3 regions of the Shewanella mangrovisoli genome follow, and region 1 is predicted to be linked to each of the others. Evidence: predicted binding sites of a transcription regulator. Region 1 holds the regulator's gene; each other region holds the start of a gene.
The links. Region 1 encodes NrdR, which represses ribonucleotide reductase genes. Its sites were predicted from a motif close to AAACACNANATNTNGTGTTT; they were not measured.

Region 1 (5,754 bases):
CCATTTTTCTGCATCTATAAGTGACTAATGATGCGGCTAATTCTACTCGATTGTGCGCCGAACTCAACTCGGCATTGAGGCGAGTTCAAGGTAAAACTGTAGGATTTTCATGTTTCAGAGACTGGGATTGTCGGCTAGTTACGAGTAGAATACCGCGCAACCCTACCTACAAGAATTGGCAGCTGGAGTAAGCAATGCTGAAAAAAGATATGAATATCGCAGATTATGATCCGGAACTGTTCAACGCAATTCAGAACGAAACTCTGCGTCAAGAAGAGCATATTGAGCTGATTGCTTCTGAAAACTACACCAGTCCACGCGTGATGCAAGCGCAAGGTTCACAATTAACCAACAAGTACGCCGAAGGTTATCCTGGCAAGCGCTACTACGGTGGTTGTGAGTATGTGGACGTAGTTGAAACCTTAGCGATTGAGCGTGCAAAACAACTGTTTGGCGCGACTTACGCAAACGTACAACCTCACTCAGGTTCTCAAGCAAACAGCGCCGTTTACATGGCATTGTTAAAACCAGGCGATACCGTTTTAGGTATGAACCTTGCTCACGGTGGTCACTTGACCCACGGTTCACCTGTAAACTTCTCCGGTAGACTGTACAACATCATTCCTTACGGCATCGATGAATCAGGCAAAATCGACTACGACGAAATGGAACGTCTGGCGGTTGAACATAAGCCTAAGATGATGATCGGTGGTTTCTCTGCTTACTCAGGCATCGTTGACTGGGCAAGAATGCGCGAAATCGCAGACAAAATAGGTGCTTACCTGTTTGTCGACATGGCGCACGTTGCGGGTCTTATCGCCGCTGGTGTGTATCCAAACCCAGTGCCACACGCGCACGTTGTGACGTCAACCACTCACAAGACCTTAGCCGGTCCTCGTGGCGGTATCATTCTGTCTGCTGCCGATGATGAAGAGCTATACAAAAAGCTGAACTCTGCGGTATTCCCAGGCGGTCAAGGTGGTCCTTTGATGCACGTTATCGCGGGTAAAGCGGTAGCCTTCAAAGAAGCTTTAGAGCCAGAGTTCAAAGCTTACCAACAACAAGTGGTTAAGAATGCTAAAGCCATGGTTGAAGTGTTCTTAGAGCGTGGTTACAAGATCGTTTCTGGCGGTACTGACAACCACTTAATGCTGGTGGACTTAATTGGTCGCGACCTGACGGGTAAAGAAGCCGATGCCGCTTTAGGTAGCGCGAACATCACAGTAAACAAAAACTCTGTGCCAAACGATCCACGTTCTCCATTCGTGACCTCTGGTGTGCGTATCGGTACGCCTGCGATCACTCGCCGTGGCTTTAAAGAAGCTGAAGCGAAAGAGTTAACCGGTTGGATCTGTGACATCCTCGACGATGCCCACAACCCAGCAGTCATCGAGCGCGTAAAAGGCCAAGTATTGGCTCTGTGCGCCCGTTTCCCTGTTTACGGTTAATTCGTTAATTTATCTGAATATGGCGGCTGAGTTCACAACTGCTTAGGGTGTCACTCTTAGGTGGTTAACCTCAGCCGATAAATAGGATAAAATCCCATGGCCGCATTAAGCGGCCATTTTTATTGCTAAAATCTTAGACTTAAACCCGCTCGGTTTAAGCAAGCTACAGCGAAAGCCATAGGCTTTATTCCATTCACGGCAGGAGGCTCAATGCATTGTCCATTTTGCAGCGCGACAGATACTAAAGTGATCGATTCCCGATTAGTGGCGGAAGGCCATCAAGTGCGTCGTCGCCGAGAATGCACCGAATGCCACGAAAGATTTACCACCTTCGAAGGGGCTGAATTAGTCATGCCACGGGTGATTAAACGTGATGGCACGCGCCAACCCTTCGATGAAGAAAAGCTGCAAGCAGGCATGTTACGCGCGGTCGAAAAGCGCCCCGTGTCTATGGATGAAATCGAGCAGGCCTTAAGTAAAATCAAGTCAACGCTGCGGGCTACTGGTGAGCGCGAAGTGCCATCCGAGATGATAGGTAACTTGATGATGGAACAGTTAATGAGCCTAGATAAGGTTGCCTATATTCGTTTTGCCTCGGTTTACCGCGCCTTTGAAGACGTCTCCGAATTTGGCGAGGCGATTGCGAAACTGCAAAAGTAACGTGGGTTATCTTAGGTTAGCGCTTAGGTTAGCGCCTCGTTATGCGCCGCATTCGGGCACGCTTCCTCAGGATTTCATAGGGTTTATATGAATTGGTCAGAACTCGATAACCAGATGATGAGCCGAGCCATACAATTGGCTCGCAAAGGATTTTATACCACTCGCCCCAATCCTAGTGTGGGCTGCGTTATCGTAAAAGATAATCACATTGTCGGCGAAGGTTATCATCAAAAAGCCGGCGAGCCCCACGCCGAGGTGCATGCACTGCGCATGGCAGGCGAACTTGCCCGCGGCGGGACCGCCTATGTCACCTTAGAACCTTGTAGCCATTATGGCCGCACACCGCCGTGCGCCTTGGCGCTGATCAATATTGGTGTAAAACGTGTGGTGGTCGCAGTTGAAGACCCTAATCCGCAGGTCGGTGGTCGCGGAATTCAAATGCTGCGCGATGCGGGCATTCAAGTGGATGTCGGTTTACATCGCGACGAAGCTTACGCTTTAAATCTTGGTTTTATGAAGCGCATGGAGTCGGGCCTGCCTTGGGTAACGGTAAAGCTTGCCGCGAGTCTCGATGGTAAAACCGCGCTATCCAACGGTGTCTCTAAGTGGATTACAGGCCCCGAAGCTCGCCGCGATGTGCAGCGCTTACGTTTGCGCGCCTGCGCACTGGTCACTGGGATTGAAACCGTACTGGCCGATGACCCTTCGCTCAATGTGCGCTACTCAGAGCTTAGCAGTCTTAGCTCGCAATTGAGTGAAGCGCAGATTTTACAACCGCTGCGGGTGATTTTAGACAGTCGTTGCCGCATGCCGATTACGGCGGCCTTGCTTACGATTGAATCGCCGATTTTATTAGTCTCAACTGAGCCTTACTCGCCAGCCTTTATAGCGCAGTTGCCGGCCCATGTGACTTGTCTTCAATTACCGGCGATTGATGGTCGCATCTCGCTGCCCGCACTCTTAAGCTATTTAGGCAAAAGCTGTAATCAGGTGCTTATCGAAGCGGGCGCGACCTTAGCGGGTGCCTTTATCGGCGCGGGATTAGCCGATGAGTTAGTGCTGTATCAAGCGATGAAAATCCTTGGCGCACAAGGACGTAATCTACTCGAATTACCCGATTATCAAATGATGGCCGATATTCCGACCCTCAAACTGGTCGATGAGCGTAAAGTGGGCGCGGATATGCGTTTCACCTTGCGGCTCACGTCCAATCCATCTTTAGCGAATAAGTGAGTTAACCATGTTTACTGGGATTATTGAGGCCGTAGGCACGCTGCGAAAGCTTGAACGTAAAGGCGATGATATTCGTTTGACGGTCGCCAGTGGCAAACTGGATTTAAGCGATGTGCGTTTAGGCGACAGTATCGCCACCAATGGTGTGTGTTTGACTGTGGTTCAGCAATTAGCCGATGGCTATGTGGCGGATGTGTCGGCTGAAACTGTCAGTCTCACAGGCTTTGCTAACTATAAAGTGGGCACTAAGGTTAATCTTGAAAAAGCCGTTACCCCGACAACTCGCCTCGGCGGGCATATGGTCAGCGGCCATGTGGATGGCATTGCCACCGTAGAGCAGCGTTTGGCGCGGGGTCAAGCGATTGAGTTTTGGTTAGCGGCGCCAACTGAACTGGCGCGCTATATCGCCCATAAAGGTTCTATCACCATCGATGGCGTGAGCCTCACGGTAAACGAAGTCGATGGACACCGTTTTCGTTTAACCATAGTGCCTCATACGGCGGGTGAAACCACACTGGTGGATTTGAAAGCTGGTGATAAGGTTAATATTGAAGTGGATTTAATCGCCCGCTATTTAGAGCGTTTAATGCGCTTTGACTCTAAAGAAACCCAAGGCGGTGGGGTAACCATGGAAATGTTAGCCCGTGCTGGCTTTGTGCGTTAGGGCACTGGCACTTAGCTCACTTAGGTATAGAATTTCATAACAACAGTAAAATCATAAAGGTCCTACAATGGCGCTGCACAGTATAGAAGAGATCATCGAGGATATTCGTCAAGGCAAAATGGTTATTTTGATGGATGACGAAGACAGAGAAAACGAAGGCGACCTGATTATGGCGGCCGAGCTGGTGACGCCTGAAGCGATTAACTTTATGGCGAAATACGGTCGTGGACTTATCTGCCAAACGATGACTAAGGCCCGTTGCCAGCAGTTAAACCTGCCCTTGATGGTGACTAACAACAATGCGCAGTTCTCGACTAACTTTACGGTATCGATTGAAGCGGCTGAAGGCGTAACCACCGGGATTTCGGCCCACGATCGCGCTGTGACTGTTAAAGCTGCCGTGGCTAAAGATGCCAAGGCATCGGATTTAGTACAACCTGGTCATATCTTCCCATTAATGGCGCAGGACGGCGGCGTGTTAACCCGCGCAGGTCACACTGAGGCGGGTTGTGATTTAGCCCGTTTAGCGGGGCTTGAGCCATCGGGCGTGATTGTTGAGATCCTCAATGAAGACGGCACTATGGCCCGTCGCCCTGATTTAGAGATTTTCTCTGAATTGCATGGGATTAAAATCGGCACTATTGCGGCGCTTATCGAATACCGCAACACCAAAGAAACCACTGTCGTGCGTGAAGCCAAATGTAAACTGCCAACCCGCTTTGGCGAGTTCGACATGGTGACCTTTAGGGATACTATCGACAATCAACTGCACTTTGCCTTAGTGAAGGGCGAGGTGAAGCCAGATTGTTTAGTGCGCGTACACTTACAAAATACTTTCAACGATTTACTCCACTCGGAGCGCGATCAGCAGCGTAGTTGGCCGCTTGAAAAAGCCATGGAGCGTATTTCTGCCGAAGGTGGAGTGTTGGTGCTGCTGGGCAATCAAGAGCATACCTGTGAAATTCTCTCTAAAGTCAAAGCCTTTGAAGCAGAAGATCAAGGTCAAGCGCCAGCGTCTGCAAAATGGCAAGGCACTTCGCGCCGCGTGGGTGTAGGTTCGCAAATCCTTGCCAGCCTTGGGGTAACCAAAATGCGTCTCTTAAGTTCGCCTAAGCGTTATCACTCGCTCTCTGGCTTTGGTCTTGAAGTGACTGAATACGTAGCGGAGTAACAGGCCGAGCTTGTTAGACGTTGCACTAAGGTAAAATTAATCATTTGTATAATTTGCATAGGGCTGTGGGCGATTGACTGTGGTATCATGTCGCCACTTTTCGCCCAAGCCGGGTGCTTTAGCTAAATTAGGTAAGAAAATGAACGTAGTTCAAGGTAATATCGAAGCGAAGAATGCCAAAGTTGCGATTGTAATTTCGCGTTTTAACAGCTTTTTAGTTGAGAGCCTGCTTGAAGGTGCACTTGACACGCTGAAACGTTTTGGCCAAGTCAGTGATGAAAACATCACTGTCGTCCGTGTACCTGGTGCGGTTGAGTTACCGCTGGCTGCACGTCGTGTTGCCGCAAGTGGTAAGTTTGACGGTATCATCGCACTTGGTGCTGTGATCCGTGGTGGTACCCCTCATTTTGATTTTGTTGCAGGTGAATGTAACAAAGGTCTAGCTCAAATCGCATTAGAGTTCGATCTGCCCGTTGCCTTCGGTGTATTGACGACAGATACCATTGAACAAGCCATTGAGCGTTCAGGTACTAAAGCAGGTAACAAGGGCGGCGAAGCTGCACTAAGCTTGCTTGAAA
Region 2 (5,754 bases), 950 kb from region 1:
TTTGGCATCAGCTGGGGTTGGCGAGGCTTTGATCAGCGCAATAATCGGATCGATGTTGGCGAGTGCGACCGCTAATGCCTCAAGGATATGGGCACGTTCGCGCGCTTTACGCAGTTCGAATACGGTACGGCGGGTCACCACTTCACGGCGGTGCAGGATAAAGCATTCGAGCATTTCTTTTAAGTTGAACAACTTAGGCTGACCATTGGTCAAGGCCACCATGTTGATACCAAAAGAACATTGCATTTGTGTCTGGGCATAGAGGTTGTTCAGAACAACTTCGCCCACTTCACCGCGTTTGATTTCAATAACGATGCGCATACCGTCTTTGTCAGACTCGTCGCGCAGGCCGCTGATGCCTTCAATCTTCTTATCTTTGACTAACTCAGCGATTTTCTCGATGAGTTTAGCCTTGTTCACCTGATAAGGAATTTCGGTGACGATAATGCGTTCACGGCCGTTATCTTCGGTTTCGACTTCAGCCAGTGCGCGCATCACTGCGCGGCCGCGGCCCGTCTTATACGCATCGATAATGCCTTTACGGCCATTGATAATCGCCGCCGTTGGGAAGTCTGGGCCTGGAATATGTTCCATCAACTGTTCGATAGACAACGCAGGATCGGCGATCAGTGCTAAACAGCCCTTAACGACTTCGGTTAAGTTATGAGGCGGAATGTTAGTCGCCATACCGACCGCAATACCCGATGAACCGTTGATTAACAGGTTAGGGACACGTGTCGGTAATACAGCGGGAATTTGTTCTGTGCCATCGTAGTTGGGCACATAGTCAACGGTTTCTTTTTCAAGATCGGCGAGGAGCTGGTGCGCTAACTTGTCCATACGGATTTCGGTATAACGCATTGCCGCTGCGGAGTCACCGTCAACCGAACCGAAGTTTCCTTGACCGTCGACTAAGGTGTAACGCAGAGAGAAAGGCTGAGCCATACGTACGATAGTATCGTAAACCGCCGAATCACCATGGGGGTGATATTTACCGATCACATCACCAACCACACGGGCAGACTTTTTGTACGGCTTGTTCCAATCGTTCTTCAATTCACTCATGGCAAACAGCACGCGGCGATGCACAGGCTTAAGGCCATCACGCACGTCTGGTAATGCACGTCCCACGATGACGCTCATGGCGTAATCAAGGTACGAATTCTTTAGTTCGTCTTCGATATTAATTGGCGAAATAGATGATGCCAGATCAGTCATAAACTGCTCGTTCCCCTGAAAATTAGCCGACAACGTATAATCCGTATCATTGAGCGGCCCAAAAACGTGATTTGGCATTCTAACACAGTTATTTAATGTCGCCAGACCTATCCTACGTGAATTGCGAAGGATGTGGCTTAATAGATGAAAACACTGTCAATTTGCCCTTTTAAACCCGATAAAACCCGTTGTTAATGGCGAAATTGAAGCCAAGACTTGATTAATCTCTGAGCAGAAAAACCGCTCTGCTTCACAAAGTGTTTAAGAATTAATGATAATTGCTGAAATTTCACTCAACCACAAAGACTTAGGATCAGCCAATACTGTGTTTATCCCCCATTGTCGTTATAATAGCCGCACAATGACAGCCGTAATAGGTAATAGCATGCAACAGAATACCAACGTAGACCCGCAGGAAATCGCAAAGTTTGAACGTATGGCCGAAACTTGGTGGGATCTCAACGGCGAGTTTAAGCCGCTGCATCTATTAAATCCCCTGCGCCTTAACTATATCGATCAAACGGCAGGCGGGATTTTTGGTAAGAAAGTGCTCGACGTCGGCTGCGGCGGCGGCATTTTATCCGAAAGCATGGCGCGCATCGGCGCGGTCGTTGACGGCCTCGATATGGGTGAAGAACCATTAGAAGTCGCGCGTTTACATGCACTGGAAACTGGCGTGAGCATCAACTATGTCAAAAACACTGCCGAGGCCCATCGGGAAGAACACCGCGAATACTATGATGTGGTGACCTGTATGGAGATGCTCGAGCATGTGCCGGATCCGCAATCGGTGATTCAAGCCTGCTGCGATATGGTTAAACCCGGCGGTTTTGTGTTTTTCTCAACCATCAACCGTAATATTAAGTCTTTCGTCGAGACCATTATCGGCGCCGAGTACCTATTAAAGATGCTGCCCATTGGCACCCATGACCATAATAAGTTCATCAAGCCATCGGAACTCATGGCCTTAGTCGATAACACCGATCTTCTCTGTAAAGATGCACTTGGGATCACCTATAACCCACTGACGGGGATCTTTAAGTACACGCCAAAGGTCGATGTTAATTATATGATTGCGACGCAAAAGGTAGATTAAGATGAGCTTAGCTGAGGTTAAAGGGGTCTTATTCGACCTTGACGGTACCCTTGCCGATACCGCGCCGGATCTGGTTCAAGCCCTTAACCTCAGTTTGTCTGATGTCGGTATCGCGGCAAAACCCATCGCAGACATGCGAAGCGCCGCCTCCCATGGCAGCTTTGCCTTAGTTGATGCAGCGATTCCCGGTGCGGATGACGCCCTGCGCACTCAAGTACAGCAAGGACTCCTCGCCCACTATCAAAGGATCAATGGCGACCATTGCCAGTTGTTTGATGGTATCGCTCCTCTGCTCGATTGGCTCGATTTATGCCGAGTACCGTTTGGGGTGATCACCAATAAACCCGCCCGCTTTACACGCCCTCTATTGCATAAGCTGAAGCTCAACTTGCGTATGCCAGTGATGATCAGTGGCGATTCGACTCGTTTCCCTAAGCCCCATACTGCACCAATGCTATTGGGCGCGCAGCAGCTGCAGTGCCAGCCACAGCAAATACTCTATTTAGGTGATGCTGAGCGGGATTTACTCGCGGCTCAAGCGGCGGGCATGCTCGGCGGTGTGGCGTTGTGGGGATACTTAGGCGAGACCGATACGCCCGATGCATGGCCTGCCTATGCGCAGTTTAACTCGCCATCGAGTTTACATTCGGCCTTAAGCCAAGCATTCGCAAAATAGCGGTAACGAATTGACTCGTGCTAATTGCTCAGCTTAACCATTAATGGTGAAATAATGCTCCTTTTGCGGGTAATGCAATTTAGGCTAAGGGTCAATCCTTGCGATCGCGATCGCTGCTTATTTTAGCGATCGATCACACAGTGAAATTTGCGCAAAAAAACGTCATCAATGTTGCACGCTAATCTCAATTTGAGCTTCAGGGTTAGTCATCACTAACGCTTTTCTTTATCCTCAAGATATCCACAAGATACCCCCTGAATTGAGACTTGCAAATGGCGGCAAACCTCACTATCTTGTATCTCAGATTATTTAAAACACCATATCTTGTGTATAGGTAGCAATCAGACACACTAGAAGTTCCCCGTTAAATCGACTATCTCCTGCATAGTCAGCAGTATTAAGGGTTTTCAGGTTGATTGTTTTACAAGGAAACGTACGGTGACTTAGTTCACCTGAACAGATATCAGAACCAAGGCCTCTCTTCAATGAATAGCAATATGACAGTCACAAAACGCTGTGGTGCACGTGAGACAATCGATCTCGACAAAATACACCGCGTAATTACTTGGGCAGCCAAGGGATTAAAAAACGTTTCTGTTTCTGAAGTTGAACTTCGCACGCATTTACAGTTTTTCGACGGGATCCCAACCGAAGCTATCCACGAAACGATCATCAAATCTGCGGCGGATTTAATTTCCCCAGAATCACCGGATTATCAGTTTCTGGCTGCGCGCTTAGCCGTATTCCATTTACGTAAGAAGGCCTTTGGTCAGTTCGAGCCGCCAAAGTTATACGACCATGTGACTAAACTGGTCGAGCTTGGCAAGTATGATATGCATATTCTGCAGGATTACACCCGCGAAGAACTCGATATCATGGACAGCTATATCGACCATTGGCGCGATATGAACTTCTCCTACGCGGCGGTAAAACAGCTCGAAGGTAAGTATCTGGTACAAAACCGTGTGACCCACGAGATCTACGAGAGCGCCCAGTTCCTCTATATTCTGGTGGCGGCCTGTTTGTTTGCCCGTTATCCAAAAGAAACGCGCCTGCAATACGTGAAAGATTTTTACGATGCGGTATCGACCTTTAAGATTTCTCTGCCCACGCCAATCATGGCGGGTGTACGTACGCCAACGCGTCAATTCAGTTCATGCGTTCTGATTGAATGTGGCGACAGCTTAGATTCTATCAACGCGACCGCCTCTTCTATCGTGAAGTATGTGAGCCAACGCGCAGGTATCGGTATCAACGCGGGTCGTATCCGTGCACTAGGTAGCCCAATCCGTGGCGGCGAAGCCTTCCACACCGGTTGCTTACCTTTCTACAAGTATTTCCAAACGGCGGTGAAGTCTTGCTCGCAAGGCGGCGTTCGTGGTGGTGCTGCGACCCTCTTCTACCCCATTTGGCACTTAGAAGTGGAATCCCTTCTGGTACTGAAAAACAACCGCGGTGTTGAAGATAACCGTATTCGCCACTTAGACTACGGCGTGCAGCTCAACAAGCTGATGTACCAACGTCTGATAAAAGGCGAAAACATCAGCCTGTTCAGTCCATCGGACGTGCCAGGTCTTTACGATGCCTTCTTCGAAGATCAATACGAATTCGAACGTCTGTACCTGCAATATGAGCAAGACAGCAGTATTCGTAAGAAGACATTGAAAGCAGTTGAACTGTTCTCATTGATGATGCAAGAGCGTGCTTCAACGGGCCGTATCTACATTCAAAACGTCGACCACTGTAATACTCACAGTCCATTCGACTCGAAAGTTGCCCCGATCAGACAATCTAACCTTTGTCTTGAAATCGCGCTGCCGACCAAGCCATTGAACAACATTGACGATCCAAACGGTGAAATCGCACTGTGTACGCTGTCGGCGTTAAACTTAGGTGCGATCAAAAACTTAGCCGAGCTTGAGCCATTAGCCGATTTAGCGGTGCGAGCACTGGATAACCTACTGGATTACCAAGATTATCCAATCAAAGCGGCCGAAATTTCATCGATGAACCGTCGTACCTTAGGTATTGGTGTTATCAACTTCGCTAACTACTTAGCGAAGAATGGTATGAAGTACTCCGATGGTAGCGCGAACAACCTGACTCACAAGACCTTTGAAGCGATTCAATTCTATCTGCTCAAGGCGTCAATGAATCTGGCGAAAGAGAAAGGTGCGTGCCCATTATTTAATGAGACCACTTACGCTCAAGGTATTTTACCTATCGATACCTACAAACGTGATTTAGATAAGATTTGCAGCGAGCCATTGCATTTAGACTGGGAAACACTGCGCCAAGACATCAAACAGCACGGTTTACGTAACTCGACCCTGTCTGCATTAATGCCGTCTGAAACTTCATCACAGATCTCAAACGCGACTAACGGTATCGAACCACCACGCGGTTTGATCAGCGTTAAAGCGAGTAAAGATGGCCAGTTAAAGCAAGTGGTACCTGATTTTGATGAGCTGAAATACAACTACGAGCTGCTATGGCAAATGCCAAGCAACGAAGGTTACTTACAGCTCGTGGGTATCATGCAAAAATTCGTTGACCAAGCGATTTCGGCCAACACTAACTATGACCCAACGCGTTTCGAAGGCCGTAAAGTTCCGATGCAGACTCTGCTGAAAGACTTACTTAATGCCTATAAGTTAGGTGTAAAAACGCTGTACTACCATAACACTCGCGATGGTGCATCGGATCAACACGATGACATTACCAACATAGAGAAAGAAGATGACGGCTGTGCTGGCGGCGCCTG
Region 3 (5,754 bases), 1.6 Mb from region 1:
GTCGCTAAAGTGGCGCACTTGATTGAAGCCGCGATCTGGAAAGGCTAAGTCGCGAGGATACTTAGGGCGTGTTGACGTTTCGAGATTAGATTTTGTTCGTTCTGGCAAGCACGTGATCGCGAAACGAATAATAATTTAGGCAAGTGACTGTTTGATTGGCTTATTTTTTGCTTTAACCCCATCACACAGTGTTAGATGCCGAATTATTGACGATGAATCCTCTTTTAAATGCCTTAAATCTGAACCGTAGCAGTGTTGCCGATGCCTATGGCCTGAACAGCAAGAAGACGGACACGAGTAAGACTGACACAAGTAAGACTGAGCCCAGCACGGATGCCAACTCATCCACCAAGGATACGCCTAAGACTGAGACGAAACCGAGTGATGAGATTGCCTTGTCACCCCGCGCGCTTAGGGCGCAAAAAATCCAAGCCATGTCGAAGGACTTTTTTGCCGATGGCCAGTTTAGTGTGTCAGATATTCCGGCCCTAGTGTCTCGGCTGCAAAAGGACGGCATTTTGTCCGATGCACAGGTTGAGCGACTGTCACAAAACGGCATTAATTTGCCGAGCCAAAAGCCGAGCAAGCAATCCCTGCAAGACTTTATCGATGACGAGCTGAAGTCCTTAGCGGAAAAGTCACCCAACAGTCCGATGATCAACACCTTAGTCGATGCTAAGAATGTATTGTCGAATATGGATGATGCGCAATCCCCTGTGCTGGCACAAAAAGCCACCAAGGTATTTGGCCAGTTAACCGATTATCTAAATAGCAATCCAACACTCAGCGACAGCCAAAAGCAGTTATGGCAGGGGCTTAAATCGACCATGCAAGTGGCCTCTTCCATGGGAATGCAGCAATCGGCATCGGGGCAACTGAGTAGTTATCTTGCCTTAGCCAAGCGTTAACCCTGCTTGAGTGCAAACCTAAGCTAAGGGTAAACGCCGAGCTACGGACTTCTTTTCTTCCAAGGATTTTTTATTAAAAGGACTTTGGCTTTAGGGCCAAGGTCCTTTGTCGTGATTAGCGGGTATTTTTAGCGTCCGCTATCCTGCTTTATGGCCAAGGTCAAGGCTTAAAACTGAGATCATTGGGCTTGGCTACAGTTCTTCTTTGTTCTTTTTATCCATCCTATAAATCATGATCTGGATCATGGAATTTTAGGTGTTAATGCCGCTTAATTGCCTAGATATTGTGTTTATTGATTATCTGAGCACTATATGTAGTGTTAATTTTAATCGGAATGGAGAGGAACTGAACAATGCCAGTCGTGATCAAGCGGGATGGTTGCCGCACACCTTTTGATGAAACAAGGATAAGAGATGCAGTGATAGCGGCTGCAAACTCGGTTGGGATAGAGGATGCAGACTATGCCGCGACGGTTGCCGCTTGTGTGAGGGAGCGAGTGGCCAATCTGGCAGAAGTCGAGATCCACCATTTACAGGACGCAGTTGAAAATCTCTTGATGGAAGGTCCTTACAAATCCTTGGCGCGGGTCTATATCGAGTATCGCCACGACAGAGATATTTGCCGCGATGCGACCAGTAAGCTCAATCTCGAAATCCGTGGTTTAGTCGAGCAGAGCAATGCGGCACTGTTAAATGAAAACGCCAATAAAGACTCTAAAGTGATCCCAACCCAGCGGGATCTGCTCGCGGGTATTGTCGCGAAGCATTACGCCAAGAGCCATATTCTTCCTAAGGATGTCGTGGCCGCCCATGAACTTGGTGAAATCCATTATCACGACCTCGATTATTCGCCGTTTTTCCCGATGTTTAACTGCATGTTGATTGATTTGGCAGGCATGTTGACCCACGGTTTTAAGATGGGCAACGCCGAAATTGAGACCCCAAAATCCATCTCCACCGCTACTGCTGTTACTGCGCAGATTATTGCCCAAGTGGCGAGCCATATTTATGGCGGCACCACGATTAACCGTATCGATGAAGTGCTCGCGCCTTTTGTGGCGAAGAGCTATGACAAACACTATCAAGTGGCGCTCAACTGGCAGATTAAAGACGCCAAGGCCTATGCGACGGCGCTCACAGAAAAAGAATGCCATGATGCTTTCCAATCCCTTGAATATGAAGTGAATACCTTACATACCGCCAATGGGCAAACGCCCTTTGTGACCTTTGGTTTTGGTCTTGGTACCTCGTGGGAGTCGCGTTTAATTCAGCAATCCATGTTGAAAGTACGTATGACGGGCCTAGGTAAAAATCGCAAGACTGCCGTGTTCCCTAAGTTAGTGTTTGCGATTCGTGATGGCATTAACCACAAGGCCGGTGATTGCAACTACGATGTCAAACAAATGGCCCTTAAATGCGCCAGCATGCGCATGTATCCGGATATTTTGAATTACGAGCAAGTGGAAAAGGTAACGGGATCATTTAAAACCCCAATGGGCTGTCGCAGCTTTTTAGGCTCCTATAAAGAAAATGGCGAACTGGTCCATGAAGGGCGCAATAACCTTGGGGTGGTGAGCTTAAACTTGCCCCGCGTGGCCCTCGAGGCCAATGGCGATGAAGCTGAATTTTACCGCATTTTAGATGAGCGTTTACAACTTGCCCGCCGCGCATTAGACACCCGCATCGAACGCTTAAATGGCGTTAAAGCCAGAGTTGCGCCGATTCTGTATATGGAAGGTGCCTGTGGTGTGCGCCTGCGCGCCGATGATGATATCGCCCAAATCTTTAAAAATGGTCGGGCATCGATTTCATTAGGCTATATAGGTTTACATGAAACCATCAATGCGCTCTATGGCACTGAAACCCATGTGTTTGATGATGCCAAGCTTCGTGAAAAAGCGGTGGCGATTGTCGCGTACCTTAAAGCGGCTACCGATGCATGGAAGGCCGAAACCGGTTATGGGTTTAGTCTTTATAGCACCCCGAGTGAGAGCCTCTGCAGCCGTTTCTGCAAACTCGATGCGCGCCAATTCGGCGTGGTTGCAGGCGTAACTGATAAGGGTTATTACACCAATAGCTTCCACTTGGATGTGGAAAAGCGGGTGAATCCTTACGATAAAATTGATTTTGAGCAACCCTATCCTGCGATCGCCAATGGCGGATTTATTTGCTACGGCGAATACCCCAATATGCAGCACAACATTGAAGCGCTCGAAAATGTGTGGGATTACAGCTATAGCCGCGTGCCTTACTACGGCACTAACACGCCGATTGATGAATGCTACGACTGCGGTTTTACCGGTGAGTTTAGTTGTACCAGTAAAGGCTTTACTTGTCCTAAATGTGGCAACCATGAGCCAAGCAGGGTATCTGTGACGCGTCGGGTATGCGGTTACTTAGGTAGCCCCGATGCCAGACCATTCAACCATGGCAAGCAAGAAGAAGTGAAACGCAGGATCAAACACTTGTAACACTTTTGCCTTGTTTGTTTTGTTACACTGGCATAGTCGCACTGGTGGCGACTGTGCTTTGATCTTTAGCCCCTAACCATATTGGGCTTTAGCGCAGACGCAGCAATGAACTATCACCAATATTATCCCGTTGACGTGGTAAACGGGCCCGGAACCCGGGTCACGCTATTTGTGTCAGGTTGTGAGCACCAATGCCGAGGTTGCTATAATCAAAGTACTTGGGATGTGCGCTCAGGCCATTTGTTTGATAAGGCAATGGAAGATACGCTTATTGCCGATCTACAGGATGAGCGCATTGTGCGCCGCGGCTTGTCACTCTCTGGGGGCGATCCACTCTTACCCGCCAACCTTGAGGGGATACTCGCGTTAGTGAAGCGGGTGAAAACCGAATGTCCAGGTAAAGATATTTGGCTGTGGACGGGTTATACCTGGGATGCGCTAACGGATAAGCAGCGGGCGGTACTGGAATATGTGGACGTGCTGGTGGATGGTAAATTCGAGCAGAGCCTTGCCGATCCGAGTTTGCCATACCGTGGCAGCAGCAATCAGGTGATCCGTTTCTTATAAAAGCGGTAACGAGGATCGCTAACTTGCTGTTATAATCCCACACCTTGACACAGTGACCCAGACATTCAGGCCCCAAATGGTGCAAATATCGACTGGGATTCACTTAAGTAATTTAAGGTAAAATGATGAATTTAAAGCAAGAACTGCAGCAGCTTAACGATAAGTTAGATAAGTTTCGTCGTAAACTGGCGGCAGCAGAGCAACGTGGCGATGCCGTTATTGTGGCGCAATTTAAACGCGAGATTGCGGCGGTCACTAAGCAAATCAATAGTGTAAAAACGCAGCAGTCGCGTCTTTTACAAAAGCAAGGCACAGATATTCAACACTTGCCATTCCATCGCGCCCTCACCAAAGCTGAGCAAGCCGACATGGGTCAACTGAAAAAGTCAGTCAAAGGCCTAGTGGTTGTGCATCCTATGACGGCATTAGGACGCGAAATGGGCTTAACCGAAGTCACGGGTTTTGCTCCAGCAAAGTTTTAAGTTTTATTGGCAAGTTATTCATTGAGTTGCAAAATAAGGCACATGCCTATTTTGCAGCGCATTGAATGGTTGTTCGACAGATTGAGCTATAGCCGTGATAGCGCCGCAGGTTTCGATTTATAGTTGATTAAATTACTAAAGTATTTCGTGATTATGGAAAACGCTTTAGAATAGGCGCTCAGTAGGCGAAGAGCCCAATCATCGTTTTGTTTATGGATGTTCCTTCCGTCTCATGGAATGAGAGTAGTCGTTAAGGTTAAGTCATGTCGATAAAATATGTCGCGACGTCAAAATTACCCACTCCCTGGGGCGTTTTTGCCATGCACGGTTTTGAAGATACCGAAACCGGTAAAGAGCATGTTGCCCTCACGTTTGGCACCCTAAGTAGCGATGCCCCCGTATTAGGCCGTATTCACTCAGAGTGTCTCACGGGCGATGCCTTGTTCAGCTTACGCTGTGACTGTGGCTTCCAGCTGCAAACTGCGATGCAAAACATTGCCGAAATCGGCAGTGGATTTATCTTATATTTGCGCCAAGAAGGCCGCGGTATTGGTCTACTCAATAAGATCCGTGCCTATGAATTGCAGGATAAAGGCGCCAATACGGTTGAGGCGAATGAGCAATTAGGTTTCCCGGCGGACATGCGTAAATACGATATGATCCAACCTATGCTTGAACAAATTGGCGTGAAGCATGTACGCTTAATGACCAATAACCCTCGCAAAGTCAAAGCGATGAAAGAAATCGGCATCGAAGTGGTTGAGCGTGTTCCCCTGCAAGTCGGTAAAAACCGCTACAATGAAGCTTACTTAAAGACCAAATCCACCGAACTTGGGCATATGATGTCTGAGTATCATTTTACGGATGAAGAGTAATCTTTAACCAAAGCGATAACCGATTAGGCTTAGCAAATCAGGATCTATTTGCATAAATTGAAGACCATTTTTAGCCGGTTACTCGTTAAATGCTTTTCCTGTTCGGCGCTATCAATGGGGTGTGTCTTCCCACTGTTGGCGTCGACCGCTCCCATTGCAAGCCAAACTCCATCACTGACCGCACAGCCATCTCCGTCGTTTGCTCAAATGAGCCCCGAATCACCGATTGATGGTCAAAATAATCCCAACTCTGTTTATGCCTTTGGCAGTTATCTAGGTACGGGGGTGTATCGGGCAGCCGATCAAAATGCCACTGTGGTGAGCATTCCCTTAAGCTTTGATTTCTTAAAGGACGAAAGTAGTCAAACCTGGTTGCGTTTACCCTTATCCTTCGGTTTTTTTGACTACTTAGCCAAAGATATTACCGATGGTGAATTGCCTTCCTCGGTCG

Region 2: nrdA (class 1a ribonucleoside-diphosphate reductase subunit alpha) is a predicted target of NrdR. The motif match lies at 3,303-3,322, and genes of this name have one in related genera.
Region 3: nrdD (anaerobic ribonucleoside-triphosphate reductase) is a predicted target of NrdR. The motif match lies at 1,212-1,231, and genes of this name have one in related genera.

What each region holds. Positions count from the first base shown of each region.
Region 1 covers NZ_CP080412.1:1,324,942-1,330,695, forward strand. Annotated here, with positions in the region: gene ettA (energy-dependent translational throttle protein EttA) at 1-4, opposite strand, end outside; gene glyA (serine hydroxymethyltransferase) at 195-1,448, shown strand; gene nrdR (transcriptional regulator NrdR) at 1,659-2,108, shown strand; gene ribD (bifunctional diaminohydroxyphosphoribosylaminopyrimidine deaminase/5-amino-6-(5-phosphoribosylamino)uracil reductase RibD) at 2,196-3,341, shown strand; gene K0H60_RS05850 (riboflavin synthase) at 3,349-4,005, shown strand; gene ribBA (bifunctional 3,4-dihydroxy-2-butanone-4-phosphate synthase/GTP cyclohydrolase II) at 4,073-5,176, shown strand; gene ribH (6,7-dimethyl-8-ribityllumazine synthase) at 5,316-5,754, shown strand, end outside.
Region 2 covers NZ_CP080412.1:2,277,219-2,282,972, reverse strand. Annotated here, with positions in the region: gene gyrA (DNA gyrase subunit A) at 1-1,218, opposite strand, end outside; gene ubiG (bifunctional 2-polyprenyl-6-hydroxyphenol methylase/3-demethylubiquinol 3-O-methyltransferase UbiG) at 1,604-2,314, shown strand; gene K0H60_RS10005 (HAD family hydrolase) at 2,316-2,990, shown strand; gene nrdA (class 1a ribonucleoside-diphosphate reductase subunit alpha) at 3,476-5,754, shown strand, end outside.
Region 3 covers NZ_CP080412.1:2,971,709-2,977,462, reverse strand. Annotated here, with positions in the region: gene rssA (patatin-like phospholipase RssA) at 1-48, shown strand, start outside; gene K0H60_RS13155 (hypothetical protein) at 213-908, shown strand; gene nrdD (anaerobic ribonucleoside-triphosphate reductase) at 1,262-3,379, shown strand; gene nrdG (anaerobic ribonucleoside-triphosphate reductase-activating protein) at 3,485-3,946, shown strand; gene K0H60_RS13140 (YibL family ribosome-associated protein) at 4,072-4,428, shown strand; gene ribA (GTP cyclohydrolase II) at 4,692-5,303, shown strand; gene K0H60_RS13130 (hypothetical protein) at 5,511-5,754, shown strand, end outside.